4 regions of the Pseudomonas sp. UMAB-40 genome follow, and region 2 is predicted to be linked to each of the others. Evidence: predicted binding sites of a transcription regulator. Region 2 holds the regulator's gene; each other region holds the start of a gene.
What was found. The regulator FliA, encoded in region 2, starts transcription of late flagellar genes. The targets are predictions, from matches to a motif close to CTAAAGTTTNNNNNNNNNNNGCCGNTAA.
Positions count from the first base shown of each region.

Region 1 (5,263 bases), on a different contig from region 2:
AATGCCCCGGCTCATGCGGCGCGACCGAGACGATCACTGTGCAAAGAGAGCCACTGGGCCTTGGTCAACGGCACTCGTCCCTCATCGAGCAAGCGCTTGAGGGTGTGCAGCCAGTAACTACGCGAAAATCCATGGCGCATGTCCACCGGATGCAGGCCAAGGCGAATCACCGGTGCTTGCCGCCAGCGCTGTTCACGCTGATCGCTGACGAGTTTCGACAGGCCACGGCGCCAGGCACTGCGGGCACTCCAGACCAGTCCCGGCGCATCGATGGAAGTGAACTCCGGCAGCCGATAGAAATGCTGGCGATCGCTGGTGTAGCTCAGCGGTAACTGGCGTAACGCCTGCCGAGTGCCTTCGCTCATCAGCCAGGCTGGGGCGACGAAGCCTTCCAGCGGCCAGTGATAACGATGGAAGACCTCGATTCCGGCGCGCAGGCGGGCGAGCGCGGCGGTTTGCGACAAGCTGTAAAACTCGCCTTCGTGGGTATAGATCCGGCGCATGAACCAGTCTCTGGGATTGCTGGGAGGAGGGCCTTCGTCGCAATGAAAGTAGCCGTGCAATGCCAGTTCGTCACCTCGGGCGACGCGGCTGGTCAGCCACCGACGAAATCCCGGATGCTCGTCCAGGTCGTTGTGCTTGTGGAAGTTCGGCACCACCAGCCAGGTCATCGGCACATCGCCCAAGGCATCGACGGCGTCGACAAAAGGCTGGTAATCGGCCCAAGTCTGCGGCGCAACGTCATGCAGCACGAGTAACAGGCTGGGCAGGTTCATGGGTTCAACCATTGGCGGTCAGCGGCCATTGGCTGCCGAGCACCGCGTGATAGTGCCCCAGCAGGCTGTTGACCACGGCGTCCCAGGCGTAATGCTGTTCAACATGGCTGCGGGCGCGCTTGCCCAGGGTGGCGCTGCCCTGACTGAACAACTCGCGCACCGCGTTGGCCATCGCCAGGGGATTGTTCGGCGCGCAGAGCACGCCGCATTGATCGGTGACGATTTCCTCGAAGGCCCCGGCTGCCACCGCCACGACCGGAATGCCGCTGGCCATGGCCTCGAGGATCACCAGGCCGAAAGTTTCCTGATCACCGGCATGCAGCAGTGCGTCGGCGCTGGCCATCAAGCGCGCGACTTGCGTGGCCGGGCAGAACTCATCGACGACAGTCACGTTGTCCGGCACCACAGCGGGCATGGAGGAACCGACTAGCAACAAATGATAACGAGGCCCCAGACGCTTCATGCAACCGAGCAGGACCGGCAGGTTCTTTTCCTTGGAGCCACGGCCGGCGAAGATCAGCAGATGGGTGTTCTCATCAATGCCTAATTCGGCCCGCAGGCCGTCGTCCCTTGCTTCGGGATTGAATGTTTGCAGGTCGACGCCCAACGGCTGCACGAACACATTCTTCACCCCAAGACCGATCAACTTGTCGGCCATGACCTGACTCGGCGCCAGTACCCGGTCGAAGTTGCCATACAGCTTGCTGACATAGGCCTCGACATTCGGGGTCACCCAATTGCCCATTCGATTGCTGACCAGCAGCGGCAGGTCCGAATGATAAAACCCGATCACCGGCACATCCAGTTGCCGGCGCGCATCCAAAGCCGCCCAAGCGGTAAGGTAAGGGTCGCCGACTTCGATCAGGTCAGGCTGCAAATCCTGCAGGACATTTCGCCATGGCGCCAGGCGGAGGGGGAAACGATAACCCTTGCCGAAGGGCAGGGCCGGGGCTGGAACTGAGTAGACGCCGTCCTGCTCACTCAAGTGTGCCCCTGGAATCAGCAAACTGTGGCGAATGCCTGGCTTGATGCTCAGGCGACGGTGCTTGGCATCCAGATACGTGCGCACGCCACCGCTGGCCGGGGCGTAGAACATGGTTATGTCCGCGATATGCACAGTGAGCATCCCTCCGGTCCGTTGTTCTCCCTTGGTTGACCTTTATGAAGGATAGATGTTCGGTTGGGGTTTTGTGGCGGGGGGATCAGCGAGGTTTTTGCGGTGTGTTACAGACCGCCTTCGTGGGCAAGCCCGCTCCCACAGGTTCACACTAAACCCTGTGGGAGCGGGCTTGCCCGCGAAGAGGCCAGTTCAGACGCTAGATTCGGAAACTACCTACCAACTGCTTCAGACGCGCCGCCTGCTGCTCCAGGTCCGAACACGCCCGCAACGTCGACTGCAGGTTCTCCACGCCTTCCTGATTCAGCGTGTTGATCTCGGTAATGTCGACATTGATCGACTCCACCACCGCCGTCTGTTCCTCGGTCGCCGTCGCCACCGACTGGTTCATCCCGTCAATCTCACCAATACGCAGCGTCACGCTGTTCAAGCGCTCGCCCGCCAAGTTGGCGATTTCCACGCTGTCCTGACTGTGGCGCTGACTGTCGCTCATGGTGCTGACGGATTCGCGGGCGCCGACTTGCAGCTCCTCGATCATGGTCTGCACCTGTTGCGCCGATTCCTGCGTGCGGTGCGCCAGGTTGCGTACTTCGTCAGCCACCACGGCAAAACCACGCCCGGCTTCACCGGCGCGTGCCGCTTCGATGGCTGCGTTGAGCGCCAGCAGGTTGGTTTGCTGGGAGATGCTGGTGATTACTTCGAGAATCTGCCCGATGTTCACGGTTTTGCTGTTCAGCGACTCGATGTTGGTGCTCGAAGCGCTGAGCATGCTCGACAGCTGATTCATCGCTTTGATGCTGCGATCGACCACTTGTTGGCCGTCTTCGGCGAGGCTGCGGGCATCGCTGGCCTGACTGGAAGCCTGAGCGGCGTTGCGGGCGATTTCCTGAGCGGCGGCGCCGAGCTGGTTGATCGCGGCGGCCACGCTGCTGGTACGGGAAGCTTGCTGGTCAGAGTTGAACATCGACGAGTTTGACGCAGCGACCACACGCAGGGCGACTTCGTTGACCTGGCCGGTGGCTGAGGATACTTCGCGAATCGAGGTGTGAACTCGTTCCACGAAGCGGTTGAACGCCGTGCCGAGAACGCCGAATTCATCGTTGTTGACGATGGTCAGGCGTTTGGTCAGGTCGCCTTCACCGTCAGCGATGTCTTCCATGGCGCGGGTCATGACGTGCAGCGGCTGGATCAGGATGCGGATCAACATACCCAGTAGGGCGATGATGATCGCCACGGCAATGATCGTCGCGACGACCGCCGAAGCGCGGAATTCGCTGAGCATCGAGAAGGCTTTGTCTTTGTCGACCGACAGGCCGATGTACCAGTTGACCGACGGCAGGCCTTTGATCGGTGTGAAGGTGACGATGCGGGTCTTGCCGTCGACTTCCACTTCACTGAAGTCGCTGCTGATGCGCGGAGTACTTTTCGGGAATGCCTCGCTCAGGGACTTCATCACCAGGGCTTTGTCCGGGTGCACCAGGATCTTGCCGTCGGCGCTGACCAGAAAGGCATAGCCCATGCCGTCGAAGTCGCGGGCGCTGAGGGTATCGATCAGGGTTTGCAGGCTCAAGTCGCCGCCCACCACGCCCACGCTTTGCCCGGCCTTTTTCGAGGCGGTGGCGATGGAGATGATGGTCTGGCCGGTGGCCGCATCGATATAAGGTTCAGTCAGGGTTGCCGTGCTGCTGCTTTCGGCGCCTTTGTACCAAGGACGCACCCGCGGATCGAAGCCAGCGGGCATTTTTGCGTCGGGGCGAATCGTGAAACTGCCGGTGGCATCGCCCAGATAGGATGCCATGAAGGTCGACGTCAGGGCTTTCTGCTCAAGCAGGCTGGCGACGTTGGACTGTTCCGGATTGACAGCGATGTTTTGAGCGAGGTTGTCGATCAGCAGGATACGGCCGGCCAGCCAGGTCTGGATGTTGCTGGCGGTGACGTCTCCCATCTCGTTGAGGTAGTTGTCCAGGTCTTCGCGAATGGCGTTGCGTTGCAGATAGTCGTTGTACAGTGTGAACGAGGCGAAGGCGGCAACAACGATGAGGGCGGCGGCAAGCAAAATTTTATGGCTGAAGCGCAGGTTTTTGTTCATGGCTTGGGGTTCCGCTAAGGTCTTAATGTCCTGAGCGTGCTTTTATAAAGGCACGCTGAATGGGCAATGTTGAAAAAAAGCTGATATTTCCATCCTCTCCTTAGGGAATTACCGACGCTATTTTCGGATTAGTCTCACAACCATTTTTATCGGCCGTGCAGGATCAAAGATTAACCATGGGTGACAAAATGCCTGACTCATCGCAACTCGTTATCGGCGCTGACCTTGCCGGCCAGCCTATCTCTCAGGCCATGCGCCTGGCGAACCGTCACGGCCTGGTCGCTGGCGCTACCGGGACCGGTAAAACCGTCACGTTGCAGCGTCTGGCCGAAGCCTTCAGCGACGCTGGCGTGGCGGTGTTCGCGGCAGACATCAAGGGCGACCTGTGTGGCCTGGGCGCCGCCGGCAACCCTCAAGGCAAAATCGCCGAGCGGATCGCCGGGATGCCGTGGCTGAATCACAAGCCTGCGGCCTATCCGGTCACCCTGTGGGATATTAACGGTCAGTCCGGTCATCCATTGCGCACGACCTTGAGCGAAATGGGGCCGTTGTTGATAGGCAGCCTGCTGGAGTTGACCGACAGCCAGCAGTCGGCGCTGTATGCCGCGTTCAAGGTGGCGGACCGCGAAGGGCTGTTGCTGCTGGACCTAAAGGATCTGAAGGCGCTGCTCAATCACCTGCGTGACAACCCTGAGTTGCTGGGGGACGACGCGGCGTTGATGACCACCGGTTCCAGTCAGGCGCTGTTGCGACGACTGGCGACCCTGGAGCAACAAGGTGCCGAAGCGCTGTTCGGCGAACCGGCGCTGCAACTCGAAGACATTCTGCAACCGACGGCTGACGGCCGTGGACGCATCCATCTGCTGGATGCCAGTCGTCTGGTCCACGAAGCGCCGAAGGTGTATGCGACATTCTTGCTGTGGTTGCTGGCCGAGTTGTTCGAGCAACTGCCGGAGCGTGGCGATTCGGACAAACCGCTGCTGGCCCTGTTTTTCGACGAAGCGCATTTGTTGTTTGCCGGCACGCCCAAGGCGTTGCAGGATCGCCTGGAACAGGTGGTGCGGCTGATTCGTTCCAAAGGCGTGGGCGTGTATTTCGTCACGCAATCGCCGGGTGACTTGCCGGATGACGTGCTGGCTCAGCTCGGCCTGCGTATCCAGCACGGTTTGCGTGCCTTCACCGCCAAGGAGCAGAAGTCCCTGCGTGCGGTGGCGGAAGGCTTCCGACCGAACCCGGCGTTTGATGCCTTATCGGTGTTGACTGAGCTGGGGATTGGCGAGG
Region 1 covers NZ_LT607559.1:172,744-178,006, reverse strand. The annotation lists gene K0F88_RS14700 (lysylphosphatidylglycerol synthase transmembrane domain-containing protein) at 1-15, opposite strand, end outside; gene K0F88_RS14695 (DUF2334 domain-containing protein) at 12-788, opposite strand; gene K0F88_RS14690 (glycosyltransferase family 1 protein) at 781-1,902, opposite strand; gene K0F88_RS14685 (methyl-accepting chemotaxis protein) at 2,093-3,982, opposite strand; gene K0F88_RS14680 (helicase HerA-like domain-containing protein) at 4,171-5,263, shown strand, end outside.
Region 1: the regulator FliA is predicted to act here: its motif matches at 4,129-4,156, upstream of K0F88_RS14685 (methyl-accepting chemotaxis protein).

Region 2 (5,263 bases):
CACGTTCTCGGCGATGTGACAGCACTCCACCAGCTCGTTGAGCTGGAGGAAGCCGGCGCCCCCTTTTACAGTGTGAAAACCGCGAAAAATTGCATTGAGCAAGTCCGCATCATCCGGTCGGCTTTCAAGCTCGACCAGCTGTTCGGACAGTTGCTCTAGAATCTCGCCGGCCTCAACCAGGAAATCCTGAAGGATCTCTTCATCGGCGCCGAAGCTCATTAAGGGGGTGCTCCTAACAGGTTTAAAAACCTAAAAAACCTAAAAAACCTAAAATGCTAAAACTCTAAAATCCTAGGCTGGATAACAAATCGTCCACATCGTCCTGACCGGACACAACGTCTTCTCTTTTATCGGCATGAATCTGCGGACCTTCACCCTGAGAGAGATGTTTTTGCGGATCTTTTTCAGCCAGCATCGCATCACGGTCATGTTCGATACCCGCAAAGCGGTCTACCTGACTGGCCATGAGCACGAGCTTGAGCAGGTTACTTTCAACTTCGGTGACCAACTGGGTCACGCGCTTGATTACCTGACCGGTGAGGTCCTGGTAATCCTGAGCCAGCAGAATGTCATTGAGGTTGCTGGACACTGTGCGATTGTCTTCGCTGCTGCGTGTCAGGAAACCGTCGACACGCCGGGCCAGTTCGCGGAACTCTTCAGCCCCGACTTCGCGACGCATGAACCGCCCCCAATCCGTGCTCAACGCCTGGGCTTCTTCACTCAGGCTGTTGACCAGCGGCGTGGCGTTTTCCACCAGGTCCATGGTGCGGTTGGCGGCGGCCTCGGTCAGCTTGACCACATACCCCAGGCGCTCGGTGGCGTCCGTGATTTGCGACACTTCCTCGGCTTGCGGCATGTTCGGGTCAATCTGGAAATTGACGATCGCGCTATGCAGCTCGCGAGTGAGCTTGCCCACTTCCTGATACAGGCCGCGGTCACGGGTCTGATTGAGCTCATGGATAAGTTGCACAGCGTCGCCGAACTTGCCTTTTTCAAGGCTGTCGACCAGTTCGCGGGCATGTTTTTTCAGGGTCGATTCAAAATCGCCCAGTGAAGATTCTTTATGCTCCATAGCTCCCCCGTGGCGCAGTGGATCAACCGATGCGTTCGAAAATCTTCTCGATTTTTTCTTTCAACGCCTGGGCCGTGAAGGGTTTGACCACATAGCCGTTAACACCGGCCTGGGCCGCTTCGATAATCTGTTCGCGCTTGGCTTCGGCAGTCACCATCAGCACCGGCAGGTGCTTGAGCTTTTCATCGGCGCGCACATGACGCAGCAGATCGATACCGGTCATGCCAGGCATGTTCCAGTCCGTTACCAGAAAGTCGATGCTCCCGCTGTTGAGAACCGGAATGGCAGTAGTGCCATCGTCGGCCTCGACCGTGTTGGTGAACCCAAGGTCACGCAACAGGTTTTTTATGATCCGCCGCATCGTTGAGAAGTCATCAACGATGAGGATTTTCATGTTCTTGTCCAATTCGACCTCCAAGCAGTCTTAAACGCGCCCAGCACCTGGACGCGCCATTTCAATCAATCCGGCAATGCACTCGATGACTGTCTGGAGCACAACAGATCGCGACCGGTGCAGTTCAACACCCCACCGGCCTCGTTCGCAGTGTCCCCACACTGCCTTCAGCGCGCTCGCCACTCCCCCAAACGCCCCCGCAAACGGGCCGCGCACTGGCTATGTAACTGGCTGACCCGCGATTCGCTGACCCCCAGGACCTCACCGATTTCCTTGAGGTTCAGCTCTTCGTCGTAGTACAGCGCCAACACCAGTCGCTCACGCTCCGGCAAATTGGCAATCGCGTCCGCCAGCGCGGCCTGGAAGCGTTCATCTTCCAGATCGCGTGACGGCTCCAGATGTGCACTCGCGCCATCCTCGTGCAGCCCTTCGTGTTCGCCGTCCTGCAACAGATCGTCGAAACTGAATAACCGGCTGCCCAGGGTGTCGTTCAAAATCCCGTAATAATCGTCGAGACTCAATTGGAGTTCGGCCGCAACCTCATGATCTTTAGCGTCACGACCGGTTTTAGCTTCAATCGAGCGAATTGCGTCGCTGACCATGCGGGTATTGCGGTGAACCGAACGTGGCGCCCAGTCCCCCTTGCGTACTTCATCGAGCATCGCGCCGCGGATTCGAATGCCCGCGTAGGTCTCGAAACTCGCGCCTTTGCTGGCGTCATATTTGGTCGATACTTCAAGCAGGCCGATCATCCCGGCCTGGATCAGGTCTTCAACCTGGACACTGGCCGGCAGACGGGCCAGCAAGTGGTAAGCAATGCGTTTGACCAGTGGCGCGTAACGCTCGATCAGCTCGTACTGCGCGTCACGTGCCGACTTCTTGTAGAGGTTGTAGCCACTGGCTGTCATAGGACGGGTCCTGCGGTCTGTTGCACGAGGCGCTCGACGAAAAACTCCAGGTGCCCACGCGGATTGGCAGGCAGCGGCCATGTGTCGACCTTCTGCGCGATCGCCTTGAACGCCAGGGCGCACTTGGACCGCGGGAACGCTTCGTAGACGGCGCGCTGTTTCTGCACGGCCTTGCGCACGCTTTCGTCGTATGGCACCGCGCCTACGTATTGTAGGGCGACGTCGAGGAAGCGGTCCGTGACCTTGGTCAACTTGGCGAACAGGTTGCGGCCTTCCTGCGGGCTCTGGGCCATGTTGGCCAGGACGCGGAAGCGGTTCATGCCGTAATCGCGGTTCAGCAGTTTGATCAGCGCATAGGCATCAGTGATCGAGGTCGGCTCGTCGCACACCACCAGCAAGACTTCTTGCGCTGCGCGAACGAAACTGACTACCGAGTCACCAATACCCGCAGCGGTGTCGATCACCAATACGTCGAGGTTGTCGCCGATATCACTGAAGGCCTGGATCAGACCGGCGTGCTGGGCCGGGCTCAGATGAACCATGCTCTGTGTGCCGGACGCGGCCGGAACGATGCGAATACCGCCAGGGCCCTGCAACAGAACGTCGCGCAGCTCACAGCGGCCTTCGATCACGTCGGCCAGGGTACGTTTGGGTGTCAGCCCCAATAGGACGTCGACGTTCGCCAGCCCCAGATCGGCGTCTAGCAGCATGACGCGCCGGCCGAGTTCAGCTAGAGCCAGGGACAAGTTCACTGACACGTTAGTCTTCCCGACGCCACCTTTGCCGCCGGTCACCGCGATCACCTGTACGGGATGCATGCTGCCCATGTTATTTCTTTACCTTGTCTTGCATAGACGGAGGCCACATTACTGGCTGCGCGCTCAATAACTGAACAATGCATGGCAGACCATCGATGTAGGTACAAAAACTGTTCATTAGTACCTCAGCCAACCTGCTTGGTCGGGCTGTGGTAAATATCAGCGAACATGTCAGCCATGGCTTCTTCGCTGGGTTCTTCTTGCATTTGCACGCTTACGGCGCGACTGACCAACTGATGACGACGCGGCAGATGCAAATCATCCGGAATACGCGGGCCATCGGTCAGGTAGGCCACCGGCAATTCATGACTGATCGCCAGGCTCAACACCTCGCCCAGACTTGCCGTTTCATCCAGTTTAGTCAGGATGCAGCCAGCGAGCCCGCAGCGCTTGTAACTGTGATAAGCGGCCGTTAGAACCTGTTTCTGGCTGGTGGTTGCCAAAACCAGATAATTTTTTGACTTGATGCCACGTCCGGCCAGGCTTTCGAGCTGCATGCGCAGGGCCGGGTCGCTGGCCTGAAGGCCGGCGGTATCGATCAACACCACGCGTTTGCGCAGCAACGGATCCAGCGCCTGCACCAGCGATTGGCCCGGATCAACGTGGGTTACCGACACGTTGAGGATCCGGCCCAGGGTCTTCAATTGTTCCTGAGCACCGATACGGTAGCTGTCCATGCTCACCAGCGCGATGTTTTGCGCGCCGTATTTGAGCACGTAGCGGGCCGCGAGCTTGGCCAGGGTGGTGGTCTTGCCCATGCCGGCAGGGCCGACCATGGCAATCACGCCGCCCTCTTCCAGTGGCTCGACTTCCGGTGTGGCAATCATCCGCGCCAGGTGCGCCAGCAACATGCGCCAGGCCTGACGGGGTTCGTCAATGTCGGTAATCATCGCCAGCAAGTCGCGGGACAACGGGCCGGACAGGCCGATGCGTTGCAGGCGACGCCAAAGATTGGCCTGGGCCGGACGGCTGCCTTGCAGCTGATTCCAGGCCAGGGAGCCGAGTTGTACTTCCATCAATTCGCGCAGGCTGTTGAGTTCGAAACGCATCGAATCGAACGCCCGTGGATCGACGCCGCCAGCGGCAGGTGCCGGGGCTGGCGCCGAGCGACGAGGTTCGGCATACGTCGGCTCGATCAGCGGCTCGGCGGCGGTCAACGGCAGGCCGGCGAACAACTGGCGATTGGTGGTCTTGTCGCCTTCGGTTTCGCCGTCGCCACGCAGGCTCAATTCGGCCTGGGCGGTGACGATCCGCGACTGGGTCTTGCGCAGCTCATCCTCGAGTTCCATGTTCGGAACACGCGGGGCCAGCGCCGACAACTTGTAATCCAGGGCAGCCGTCAGCTCGACACCACCGGCGATCCGGCGGTTGCCAATAATGGCGGCATCAGCGCCCAGCTCATCACGAACCAGTTTCATGGCCTGACGCATATCGGCGGCGAAAAAACGCTTAACTTGCATAAACCACTACCTCAGCCGTTGGGCCCTACTGTCGCAACGATGGTCACTTGCTTGTTGTCAGGAATTTCCTGGTAAGCCAACACATGCAAACCCGGGACTGCCAGTCGGCCGAATCGCGAAAGCATCGCGCGAACCGGGCCGGCTACCAGCAGAATCACCGGTTGACCTTGCATTTCCTGACGCTGCGCCGCATCGATCAACGAGCGTTGCAGTTTCTCAGCCATGCTTGGCTCCAGCAGAACACCCTCTTCCGAGCCTTGTCCTGCCTTCTGAAGACTATTGAGCAATATTTGTTCCAACCTTGGCTCCAGAGTGATAACTGGTAGCTCGGAGTCAGTCCCTACAATGCTTTGGACGATTGCGCGGGATACGCCGACGCGCACCGCGGCCACCAAAGCGGCAGTATCTTGACTCTTGGCAGCATTGTTGGCGATGGCCTCGGCGATGCTGCGAATGTCCCGCACCGGCACCTGCTCGGCCAACAACGCTTGAAGCACCTTGAGCAACTGCGACAGCGAGACCACCCCCGGCACCAGCTCTTCAGCCAGTTTCGGCGAGCTTTTGGCCAGCAATTGCATGAGTTGCTGGACTTCTTCGTGACCGATCAGTTC
Region 2 covers NZ_LT607560.1:201,590-206,852, forward strand. The annotation lists gene K0F88_RS15975 (chemotaxis protein CheA) at 1-219, opposite strand, end outside; gene K0F88_RS15980 (protein phosphatase CheZ) at 284-1,072, opposite strand; gene K0F88_RS15985 (chemotaxis response regulator CheY) at 1,095-1,466, opposite strand; gene fliA (RNA polymerase sigma factor FliA) at 1,634-2,374, opposite strand; gene fleN (flagellar synthesis regulator FleN) at 2,371-3,201, opposite strand; gene flhF (flagellar biosynthesis protein FlhF) at 3,318-4,652, opposite strand; gene flhA (flagellar biosynthesis protein FlhA) at 4,664-5,263, opposite strand, start outside.

Region 3 (5,263 bases), on a different contig from region 2:
GCATGGTGATCGCATACGAAAGCCCCGCCGGAATCATGAACGCCACCGAAACAATCTGCAGGGCGATCTGGTGTGCCGCCAGTTGCGTACTGCCCATGGTGCCCATGCACAGCGCGGCGAACGCAAACAACCCGACTTCCACCGCGTAGGTGCCGCCAATGGGCAGGCCGAGGCGCCACAGCTCTTTCAGGTACTGGCGGTTAGGCCGCGACAAACCCTGGCGCAGCGGATAAGCGTCGTAGGCCGGATGCCGACGGATGTGCAGCGCCAGCGCCACGGCCATCAGGTTGGCGACAATCGCCGTGACCAGCCCGATGCCCACCAGGCCCATTTTCGGCAAGCCGAACATCCCGGTAATCAACGCGTAGTTGAGCAGGAAGTTGGCCACAGTGCCGCCGAGGCTGATGACCATCACCGGGGTCGCCCGGCCGATGGCACTGGTGAAACCGCGCAGGGCCATGAAGCTCAGGTAGCCGGGCAGGGCGAACGGCAGGATCAGCAGGAACTGCCCGGCCGCCTGGACGTTGGTTTCGGTCTGGCCAAACAGCAGCAGCACCGGTTTCAGGTTCCACAGCAGTAACCCGGCCACCAGCGCCATCAACCACGCCAGCCACAAGCCGGCCTGGGTCAGGCGCGCGGCGCCGACGATATCGCCCGCGCCCTGACGGATCGCCACCAGGGTGCCGACCGCCGCGATCACGCCGATGCAGAAGATGGAAACGAACGAGTAAGTCGCCGCGCCCAGGCCGCCACCTGCCAGCGCTTCGGGACTTAGGCGCGCCATCATCAAGGTGTCGGTGAGGACCATCAGCATGTGCGCCAACTGCGAGGCAATCAACGGCCCCGCCAGCCGCAGGATGGCCCAGAGTTCGGTACGTGCTGGATGCTGCATGGTCATCACGCCTCGGTTATCAGAGTAAACAGGAGAGAGCCGATTCTCGGCGCTCTGCGGGGTTTTCACAAAGGGATAAAAAGGATGGGTGGCATGAGTCAAACTCATGCTGGCAGGTTTCTGCTAACGTGGCGTAACCGCGCTATAGGAGCTTTCCCAATGTCCCGTCGTCTTCCTCCCTTGTATGCCCTGCGCGCATTCGAAGCGGCGGCGCGGCATAGCTCGTTTACCCGCGCCGCTGAAGAATTGTCGATCACCCAAAGCGCGGTCAGTCGACACATTCGTACCCTCGAAGATCATTTTGCCTGCCGACTGTTTCACCGCAGCGGGCGCAACCTGCAACTGACCGAGTCGGCGCGGTTGATCCTGCCGGGCATCCGTGAAGGGTTTACCGCGCTCGAACGCGCCTGTAATACCTTGCGCGCCGAAGACGACATCTTGCGCATGAAAGCCCCGTCGACGTTGACCATGCGCTGGCTGCTGGCGCGCCTGAGTCGCTTCCGGCACTTGCAACCGGGCAACGAAGTGCAATTGACCAGTGCCTGGATGGACATCGACACCGTGGATTTCAACCACGAACCCTTCGACTGCGCCGTCATCCTCAGTAACGGGCGTTTCCCTCCGGACTGGGAGGCGGCGTTACTGTTTCCGGAAGAGCTGATTCCGGTGGGAGCACCGAACCTGCTGAAGGACCAGCCGTGGGACGTCGCACGCCTGGCCAGCGCTGAGCTGCTGCATCCAACGCCAGACCGTCGCGACTGGCGCAGTTGGCTGGAGCGCATGGGGCTGTCGGATCAGGTGTCGCTCAAGGGTGGGCAAGTGTTTGACACGCTGGAGTTGGGCATGATCGCCGCCGCCCGAGGCTACGGCGTATCCATGGGGGATTTGCTGATGGTGGCGGAAGATGTTGCGCAGGGTCGTCTGAGTCTGCCGTGGCCGACGGCTGTCGCCAGCGGTGAGCATTATTACCTCGTCTGGCCGAAAACCCGCCCGGGAGGTGAACGTTTGCGCCGCCTCAGCGACTTTCTGCAAGGCGAGGTCCGGGCCATGGATTTACCGGATGTAGAACGCTTGAGCTGAATCGATGGAGCCCCTGCAATAGAGGCCTTGCGCCATATCCCGGCTATTTACTCAAGTATTCAGGTTTGCCGCCGAAAATCTGCAGGTGGGACCTTCGTGCAGGTTCCCTGTAATTCCCCTTATTAGAATTTTGCCGAGTGTGCATCGTGATCAGGATGATCCGGTCACTCGGCCAGGAGCTGTCATGTCTCAACCTCGTGCCCGGATCGCCTCACAGCTTGGTCTTGCGCTTGCCGTGATACTGGCGATTGTCATCACTGGCAGTACCGTGTTCGCCTTGCGTTCGCTGGACACCGCCAACCTCGCCACCCGCGAAGAGCACTTGGCCAGTGAGGCCCGGTTGCTGGCCGATCAGTTGAGTACCTTTCACGGCACGTTGCGTGAAAGCACCCAGCGCCTGAGCGGTCTGTTCGAGAAGCGCTTCAGCGCCGGCTTGAGCGTGCACCCGGATGAGCCGGTGGCGGTGGCCGGTGTGCAGACCCCGGGCTTGCACCTGGGCAGCGAAGTGTTGAACAACAACTTCAAGGAAGTGGACGAGTTCAAGCAGATGACCGCAGGCGTTGCGACGGTGTTTGTGCGCAGCGGCGAAGATTTCATCCGCGTCAGTACGTCCTTGAGCAAGCAGGACGGCAACCGGGCCATCGGCACCTTGCTGGACCACGCTCACCCGGCCTATGCACGCTTGATGGCGGGACAGAGCTATGTCGGTCGCGCCTTGCTGTTCGACCGCTCCTACATGACGCAATACACGCCTGTACGCGACAGCAGCGGTAAGGTGATTGCCGTGTTGTTCGTAGGATTCGATTACACCGACGCGCAGAACGCACAGTTCGAGAATCTCAAACGCTTCCGTATCGGCCAGACCGGTTCGCTGGCGCTGCTCGATGAGCAGAAGAAGTGGTTGGTGCCGATTGCCGGCGTGCAAGCGCTGGATCAAGCGGTCCCGGCCATCGTCGATCTGGCGAAAACGCCGGGCAAGGGTGATTTCTGGAGCGACAAGTCCGAAGACTTCTACAGCGTGGCCGTGCCGTTCGATGGCGGCCCGTGGTCGGTGGTGGCGAGCATGCCGAAAGCCGAAATCAGCGCCGTGACCTGGAGCGTCGGCATTCAATTGGCCATCGGCAGTCTGCTGGCGATGTTGATTGCGGTCGGTTCGGCAGTCTGGCTGCTGCGCAGCAAACTTGCGCCGCTGGGTGATCTGGTGCGTCAGGCCGAAGCCCTCGGTGCCGGCGATTTGAGCGTGCGCCTGAGCGTGTCGAGCAATGATGAAATCGGTCAGTTGGCCCGCGCCTTCAACCAGATGAGCCAGGCCTTGTCGACCATGGTCGAGCACATTCGCAAGGCCTCGGGCGAAGTCAACAGCCGCGCCCAGGCGTTGTCCGGCCTGTCCGGTGGTGCCTATGAAGGGATGGAGCAACAGTCGGGCGAAATCACCAGCATGGCCGGCGCCGTGGAAGAGTTCAGCGCAACCTCGCTGAACATTGCCGACAACATGGGCAACACCCAGCGTCTGGCGCAGGAAAACGCACAGCAAACCCAGATCGGTCGTACGTCGATGGACGAGGCTTCCTCGTCGCTGGAGCAAATCGCTGGCGCGCTGAACAGCACGGCAACAGTGATCAATACCTTGGGTCAGCGCTCCCAGGAAATCGGCGGCATCGTCGGGGTGATTACTTCGATCGCCGATCAAACCAACTTGCTGGCGTTGAACGCGGCCATCGAAGCGGCCCGTGCCGGTGAGCAGGGTCGTGGTTTTGCGGTGGTCGCCGATGAGGTGCGTAACCTGGCTTCGCGTACCCGTCAGGCCACTGATGAAATTTCCGGGATGATTCAAAGCATCCAGCAGGAAACCGGCAACGCCATCAGCACCATGGAACAGGGCAATGTGCTGATGCAAGAAGGCTTGTCACGCAACGCCAATGTGGCCTCGGCCCTGGCGCGGATCGATGAGCAGAGCCGTTCGGCGGGCCAGCAATTCGCAGCAATCACCACCGCGACTCAGGAACAGAGCAGCACCGCGACCTTGCTCAGCAGCAACCTGCAAAGCATCGCACTGGCAAACAGCGAGCAGCGCGAAGTAGTGTCGAACCTGGCCGTGACTGCCAAAGAACTGGAGAAGCTGGCGGCGGACTTGCGCCATGAGGTTGATCGGTTTCGTTGAGTCGCCTCTGTAACAACTATCGCGAGCAAGCTCGCTCCCACAAGGTCACCACTGAACCTGTGGGCGCGAGTCTGCTCGCGATGGCATCACCTTAATCCTCAAGCTTATCCCCAAGCCCCGGATCAACCCGCTTGCCGATATCCTTCAACCGCGCCAACTGATCCACCATCGACGGCGCTTCGTCCAGACTGCTGACAAACGTCCACAGATACGTCATCACCGCATACACATGCCCCGCCTTCACCGCCGGCGACAGCGCCAGCTGACTGATGGCTATCACAAACAACACCGCCGCCACCGAGCCTACAAACAGATAGGCGATTGCCTCACGGTCTGAGAGCCAGATTCGCAGCCGCGACAGCACTCTATAGTGGCGCTGCAACGTGTCAGCGCCGACTTTCTCGACCAGACCGATCTCTTTCTCCAGCCGATCATTCAACCGCTCATGCAGCTCCTGATTGCGCCGGGCGAACCGTGGGAGCAAGGTCATGCACAACAGCAACGCCCCCAGGCAGGCCAGGCCAATCCACGGCTCGATCACCAGCAGCATCACCGCCGCGCCGACAATCGACACCAGCGCCGTGGCGATGGTCGGCACATGTTTCTCGAAGAAATCCACGAATTCACGCGCCAGCACCACCCGCGCCGCCGATGTGGAAGTGCTCTGGTTTTGCAGGCGCTGATTGAGGATGACCGGCACGGCGAGGTCGGCATAGATCCGCGTAAACGTGCGTGTATCCACCGCCCTGCGTGCCGCCCCGACCACCCAGAACGCCAACACCACCAGTGCATAAAACAGTGCACTGGTGGCATCGCCGCGGATGATCGAGTCCACGGCGAAGCCGGCAAACAGTGGATACGCCAACAGCAGCGCGTTCTCCAGCGCCACCAGCGATAACGTAAAAAACAGCTTTCCGGGATAGGCCCTGGCGATGGCCTTGAGCGTCTGGCTGGCGGATTGCTGACCGAGTTTTTTGCTTTCATCGATCAGGATGCGTGGGGTGACGGCTGTCATGGGTGCACCAAAAGGAAGATAAACGCTACAATTGAGCGACTGCTCAAGTATCCTTGAGCGACCGCTCAAGAAGCAAGCGCCGTCCATCTACCCGGCGCCACGAGGTCATTTCAAA
Region 3 covers NZ_LT607554.1:21,684-26,946, reverse strand. The annotation lists gene K0F88_RS06595 (NorM family multidrug efflux MATE transporter) at 1-892, opposite strand, end outside; gene K0F88_RS06590 (LysR substrate-binding domain-containing protein) at 1,052-1,972, shown strand; gene K0F88_RS06585 (methyl-accepting chemotaxis protein) at 2,157-4,133, shown strand; gene K0F88_RS06580 (ABC transporter six-transmembrane domain-containing protein) at 4,225-5,148, opposite strand.
Region 3: the regulator FliA is predicted to act here: its motif matches at 2,023-2,050, upstream of K0F88_RS06585 (methyl-accepting chemotaxis protein).

Region 4 (5,263 bases), on a different contig from region 2:
CGTGCCGCCGGATTGCGCATTCCGGCCAGTTCGCCGGCCGCTCGTCGGGTCGAGAACCGCTTGCCGGGGGCCGATGCGAATCCGTATCTGGCGATCGCCGCGAGTCTCGCCGCCGGTTTGTATGGCATTGAAAACGAACTGGAGCCAAGCGCGGCGATCCAGGGTGAGTTCGAGGTGCCGGATAATCTTTCATTGCCGTGTACCTTGCACGCCGCTCTTGAGCGTCTGAAACGTAGCCAATTGGCGAAGGAACTGTTTGGCAAGGAGTTCATCGAAGGCTACGTCGCTTCGAAGACCCTGGAGTTGACCAGCTTCTTTGATGAAATTACGCCCTGGGAGCGCCGTACCCTGGCTGCCCAGGCCTGACGACCTGTCGTCTTCGGGCTATCTTTTCGGATAGCCCGTTCTTACCGCAAGGAGCCGCTCGGAACGCCGATGCGCCAAATCTGGAAACCTTTTCGAGCGCTTTATTTTGCCTCGCTGATGATGTTGATCGGCTCAGGCTTGCTGAGTACGTACCTGGGCCTGCGCCTGGCGGCGGATAACGTCGACAGCTTGTGGGTCGGTGCGTTGATGGCGGCCAACTATTTCGGCCTGGTGCTGGGCGGCAAGATCGGTCACCGACTGATCGCCCGGGTCGGGCACATTCGCGCCTATTCAGCTTGCGCCGGGATTGTCGGCGCGGCGGTGCTCGGTCATGGCCTGATCGACTGGCTGCCGGCGTGGATATTCCTGCGGGTGATCGTTGGCCTCGGCATGATGTGCCAGTACATGGTCATCGAAAGCTGGCTCAATGAGCAGGCCGAAGCGTCCCAGCGTGGCACGGTGTTCAGCGGCTACATGATCGCTTCCTACCTGGGGCTGGTGCTGGGCCAGCTGATTCTGGTCATGCACCCGGCCCTGGGCCTGGAACTGCTGATGCTGGTCGCCTTGTGTTTCGCGCTGTGCCTGGTGCCGGTGGCCCTGACCCGGCGGATTCACCCGGCGCCATTGCATCCGGCGCCGATGGAACCACGGTTCTTCATCAAACGGGTGCCGCAGTCATTGAGCACGGTGCTGGGGGCGGGGCTGATCATTGGCTCCTTCTACGGTCTGGCGCCGTTGTATGCCTCGCAGCAAGGATTGTCCACCGAGCAGGTCGGTCTGTTCATGGGTAGCTGCATTTTTGCCGGGCTGCTGGTGCAGTGGCCATTGGGCTGGCTCTCTGACCGTTATGACCGAGCGTTGTTGATCCGCTGTTTTGCGGTGGTCCTGGCCCTGACCGCGTTGCCGCTGGCGATCATGCAGCAGGTACCGCTGGAGGTTCTGTTTGTCGCCGGGTTCTTCTGCTCGCTGGTGATGTTCTGCCTGTATCCGCTGGCGGTGGCCTTCTCCAACGACCACGTCGAAGGTGATCGTCGCGTGTCCCTGACTGCGATGTTGCTGGTGACTTACGGCGTGGGCGCCAGTATCGGGCCGTTGGTGGCCGGGGTCCTGATGAAGCTGTTTGGCAGCCACATGCTGTATGCCTTCTTCAGCTTCTTCGCGTTGGTGCTGGTGTGGCGGATTCGCCCGAAAGCCGTCACCAACCTGCATCAGGTCGAAGATGCGCCGCTGCATCACGTGGCCATGCCGGACAGCATGTCGAGTTCGCCACTGGTGGCGTGCCTTGACCCACGGGTCGATGAACAGGTGGTGCAGGACCAGATGCAGAACCCGATCAACCCTGATCCGGAGCCCGAACCCGAGCCGGATCCCGAAAACGATCCACCGCCAGAAGACCCGGATGCAGGTCGCGAGCAAAGCTTTACCGAGGCCAGGCCTTAAAGCTGGCGCATAAAAAAACGGGCAGTCGCCGCAAGGGACTGCCCGTTTTTTGTTGAAGCGTTGTATTACATGTCGTCTTTATCGAAGCGGCGCGCTTCACGCTGAAGCTGATAGACGAATCGTTCGACCTGACGCTGCACCAGTCCGCTCATGTTGTGGAAGCGGATGCCGGCGAAGGTGGTGGAGATTCTTTCTTCGAAGTGCAGGTAACGCAGTTCCACCGGCGCGGTCATGCTGCCGAAGGGCAGGTCGGCGACGAAGCGGTCGTAGACCTGACCCAGTTGCAGCCGGGGGGTGATGTCACCTTCAAAGCGCAGCTTGCAGCCCGTGGCAGAGATGTCGAGCAGCTTGCCTCTGATCGGGAACTTGAGCTTTTCACCGCCCAGTTCGACATCGACCAGTTGCGCCAGCTTCAGCGCAGCCCGGAAGGCATTGCGGCGCTGGTGGTAGACCACTTCATCGGGAAGAGTGCCGCGGTAGCAGCGACCGCCACCGGACTCATCGATGGTCAGTGTGCCGTTGCTTTCCCACGCAATGCGCACGCCCTCGTGGAAGCCTTCAACCCGAAATGATTCGCCGGCCAGCAGATAGCGTTCGCCATCGCGAGGCACCATTTCGTCCAGGGCAATGCGGTTGCCGTCACGGTCGACGTCCACCAGATAGCTCTGGAAGCGCTGGCTGCGTTCGTGGAACGTGATGATCAGCGGGTCATGGCTCTCTTGCAGCTGCCGCAGGTTACCGGCGATCTCCATCGGCGTGGATAGCACCTTGGGTGGCTGCGGAGCATCTTCCGCGTTTAAGGCATTGAACACGGTTCATCATTCTCCAGACAAAATATGACTGCGACTTGCTAGCATACTGCCAGCATGTGAGGCGTCTTGATAGAGCGTGCTCATTAACAGGCTCAAGCCTGACTAAGCGGGCGCGGCTTCGCGAGCATGGAGGTTGATCCGCGGGCATCGTAAAGCGCTGGCGGTTCGCCGCCGGTGAGGATTTTCAGCTGGTTGGCCGTGGCGGCCTGCTGGACCAGGATCGACTGGCCATTATTGACGTTGGCCGCCTGGCATTGAGCCAGCAGATCGGTCAATTTCTCGCTCTGTTCCAGCAATTGATCGCCGATGCTCGACTGGCTGGCAAGTTGCTCCAAGCCACTGCGATCGGTCGGCAGATTCAGGCTGGCGAGGATTTCACTGCGCTTGCGGCCATGCTGTTCAAGCAGAATGATCATTGCCTGTTTCTGCGCCAGAATATCTTCGAGCAGCGGCATGTCGCGACCGTGCAAGGCGAGGGACTCGGTTTGCAGTAACTCCAGCAGGTATTGCGCTGGAGCAAAGTCGTCGGTGATCAGTTGCAGTAAATTAGTGTCGTGCATGGCTGGCCTTGGGGTTTAAGCGTCCAAAAGCCTGGCGCAGGCCGTGGCCTAGCGCTGGGCTTCGAAGTTGAGCAGTTTGCTGGCTACACGGTTGCTGTCGACTTTATAGCTGCCATCGGCAATCGCTGCTTTCAACTCGGCCACGCGGGCGTTATCGACGGCAGGCTGATCGCGCAGCTTGTCAGTGACCTTCTGCAACTGTTGAGCCTCATTGCTGAGGTGTACCGATTCCCCGCTTTTGGCGGTACTGGCCTGTTCGGCCGGGGTATTCAGCGGCGCGGATTTGCCGGTTTCGGCGGTTTCCTTCGCGGTGCTGGTACGCGTACTACCGGTAAGTGACGAGGAGCTGTTCAAACGGCTGAAATCGATGACCATGATAAAAAACCTCTGGGTATTTGGACGCTTGCCATGTTTTCGGCTCTCCCTGCGAAAACTTTAGGCCCATTTATCAATGAGCTTGCATGCGTCAGCGCTTGTCCTGCCTGCAGCACAGTTTAGGGAACCGCCGGGCGGCGCGCCATCTTTCACCAGCAGATCGTACTACATGGCCACTTCCACCTGGCCCGGCGCGGTGACTTGCGCCTTGATGACCCGTTGGGAGTTGAGGTTTTTCACACGAATCTGTTCACGCAGGCCGCCGTTGGATAGGGCTTCGCCCGGCATACGCACGCTGAGCGTACCACTGCGGGCGGTAATCACCACTTGATCGCCCTTGCTGATGACTTCCGCCTGTTCGAGATGGACCAGCGTCAGGACCTGATTGGCGACCGTTGGTCGGGTAAGTTTCTGCCCCACGGCTTGTTCCAGGGAAGTGAAATAACCCTGGTTGATCAGGCTGATGTCCCGCTCGCGCAGCATGACGTCGCCTGGCTCGATGACCCCGGCGCGTTTGAGCGGTCGGGTGGTGGTGACAACGTCCCGAAACAGGCGGACTTGAGCGGGCACGAAGACTGTCCAAGGGGATGTGCTGTCGCAGCGGACCTTGACCGTGACCCGCCCGATCGGGGTCGCCGGGCTCTCAAGGGTGGCTGTCAATTCCTTGTCGCACATGGGCATGCGCAGTCGCGGATCGAGCTGGTTGACCTCGATTTCGTAGCGACCTTCCGTTTGACTCGTAGCCAAATAGTCTTCTACGGTGAACTCAAGAAAGCCCTGAGTGACGCCGATAAGCATGTCAGGCAAGGTAACCGCGTCAGCAAGGGCAGGGCTGCCAGCGTTGAACAGGCAAACGGCCGACATCGCGCAAAGCAATTTGCGGAAGGTTGATGTCAGGCGTCGGAAAAATGTCGGTTCTGTGTTCATAAGAGTTAAAAAGCAAGCGCCGTGCCGTTTAGCAATGAACGTGCGTCGCAACACACTTAAGCGTTGGTGTAGGAGTCTGTGCATGGCTGGTGTAATGGATGCAGTAAACCAGCGCACGCAATTGGTTGGGCAGAATCGCCTTGAGCTGTTGTTGTTCCGTCTCGACGGCCAGCAGCTGTATGGGATCAACGTGTTCAAGGTTCGGGAAGTGCTGCAATGCCCCAAACTGACCCTGATGCCCAAGTCCAGTCCTGTCGTGTGCGGTGTGGCAAGTATCCGGGGGGCGACCATTCCGATTCTTGATCTGGCAATGGCGACCGGCTCCGGCGCCCTTAAAGATCAAAGCAACCCGTTCGTGATCATCACGGAGTACAACACCAAGACCCAGGGTTTCCTGGTGCGCTCGGTGGAGCGCATCGTCAACATGAACTGGGAGGAGATTCATCCGCCACCCAAGGGCACGGGACGCGATCATTACCTGACAGCTGTGACTCGGGTCGACAATCAGTTAGTCGAAATCATCGACGTCGAGAAAGTGCTGGCAGAAGTGGCGCCGACACCGGAAGCGATTTCGGTCGGCGTGGTGGATGTCGAAACCCAGCACAAGGCGCTGTCCTTGCGGGTGTTGACGGTCGATGACTCGTCGGTGGCGCGCAAGCAGGTGACTCGTTGTCTGCAAACGGTCGGCGTCGAAGTGGTGGCATTGAACGACGGCAGGCAAGCGCTGGATTACTTGCGCAAGCTGGTCGATGAGGGCAAGAAGCCGGAAGAAGAGTTCCTGAT
Region 4 covers NZ_LT607572.1:99,242-104,504, reverse strand. The annotation lists gene K0F88_RS26350 (glutamine synthetase family protein) at 1-366, shown strand, start outside; gene K0F88_RS26345 (MFS transporter) at 436-1,806, shown strand; gene K0F88_RS26340 (flagellar brake protein) at 1,872-2,618, opposite strand; gene K0F88_RS26335 (flagella synthesis protein FlgN) at 2,711-3,178, opposite strand; gene flgM (flagellar biosynthesis anti-sigma factor FlgM) at 3,227-3,553, opposite strand; gene flgA (flagellar basal body P-ring formation chaperone FlgA) at 3,719-4,480, opposite strand; gene K0F88_RS26320 (chemotaxis protein CheV) at 4,563-5,263, shown strand, end outside.
Region 4: the regulator FliA is predicted to act here: its motif matches at 3,590-3,617, upstream of flgM (flagellar biosynthesis anti-sigma factor FlgM).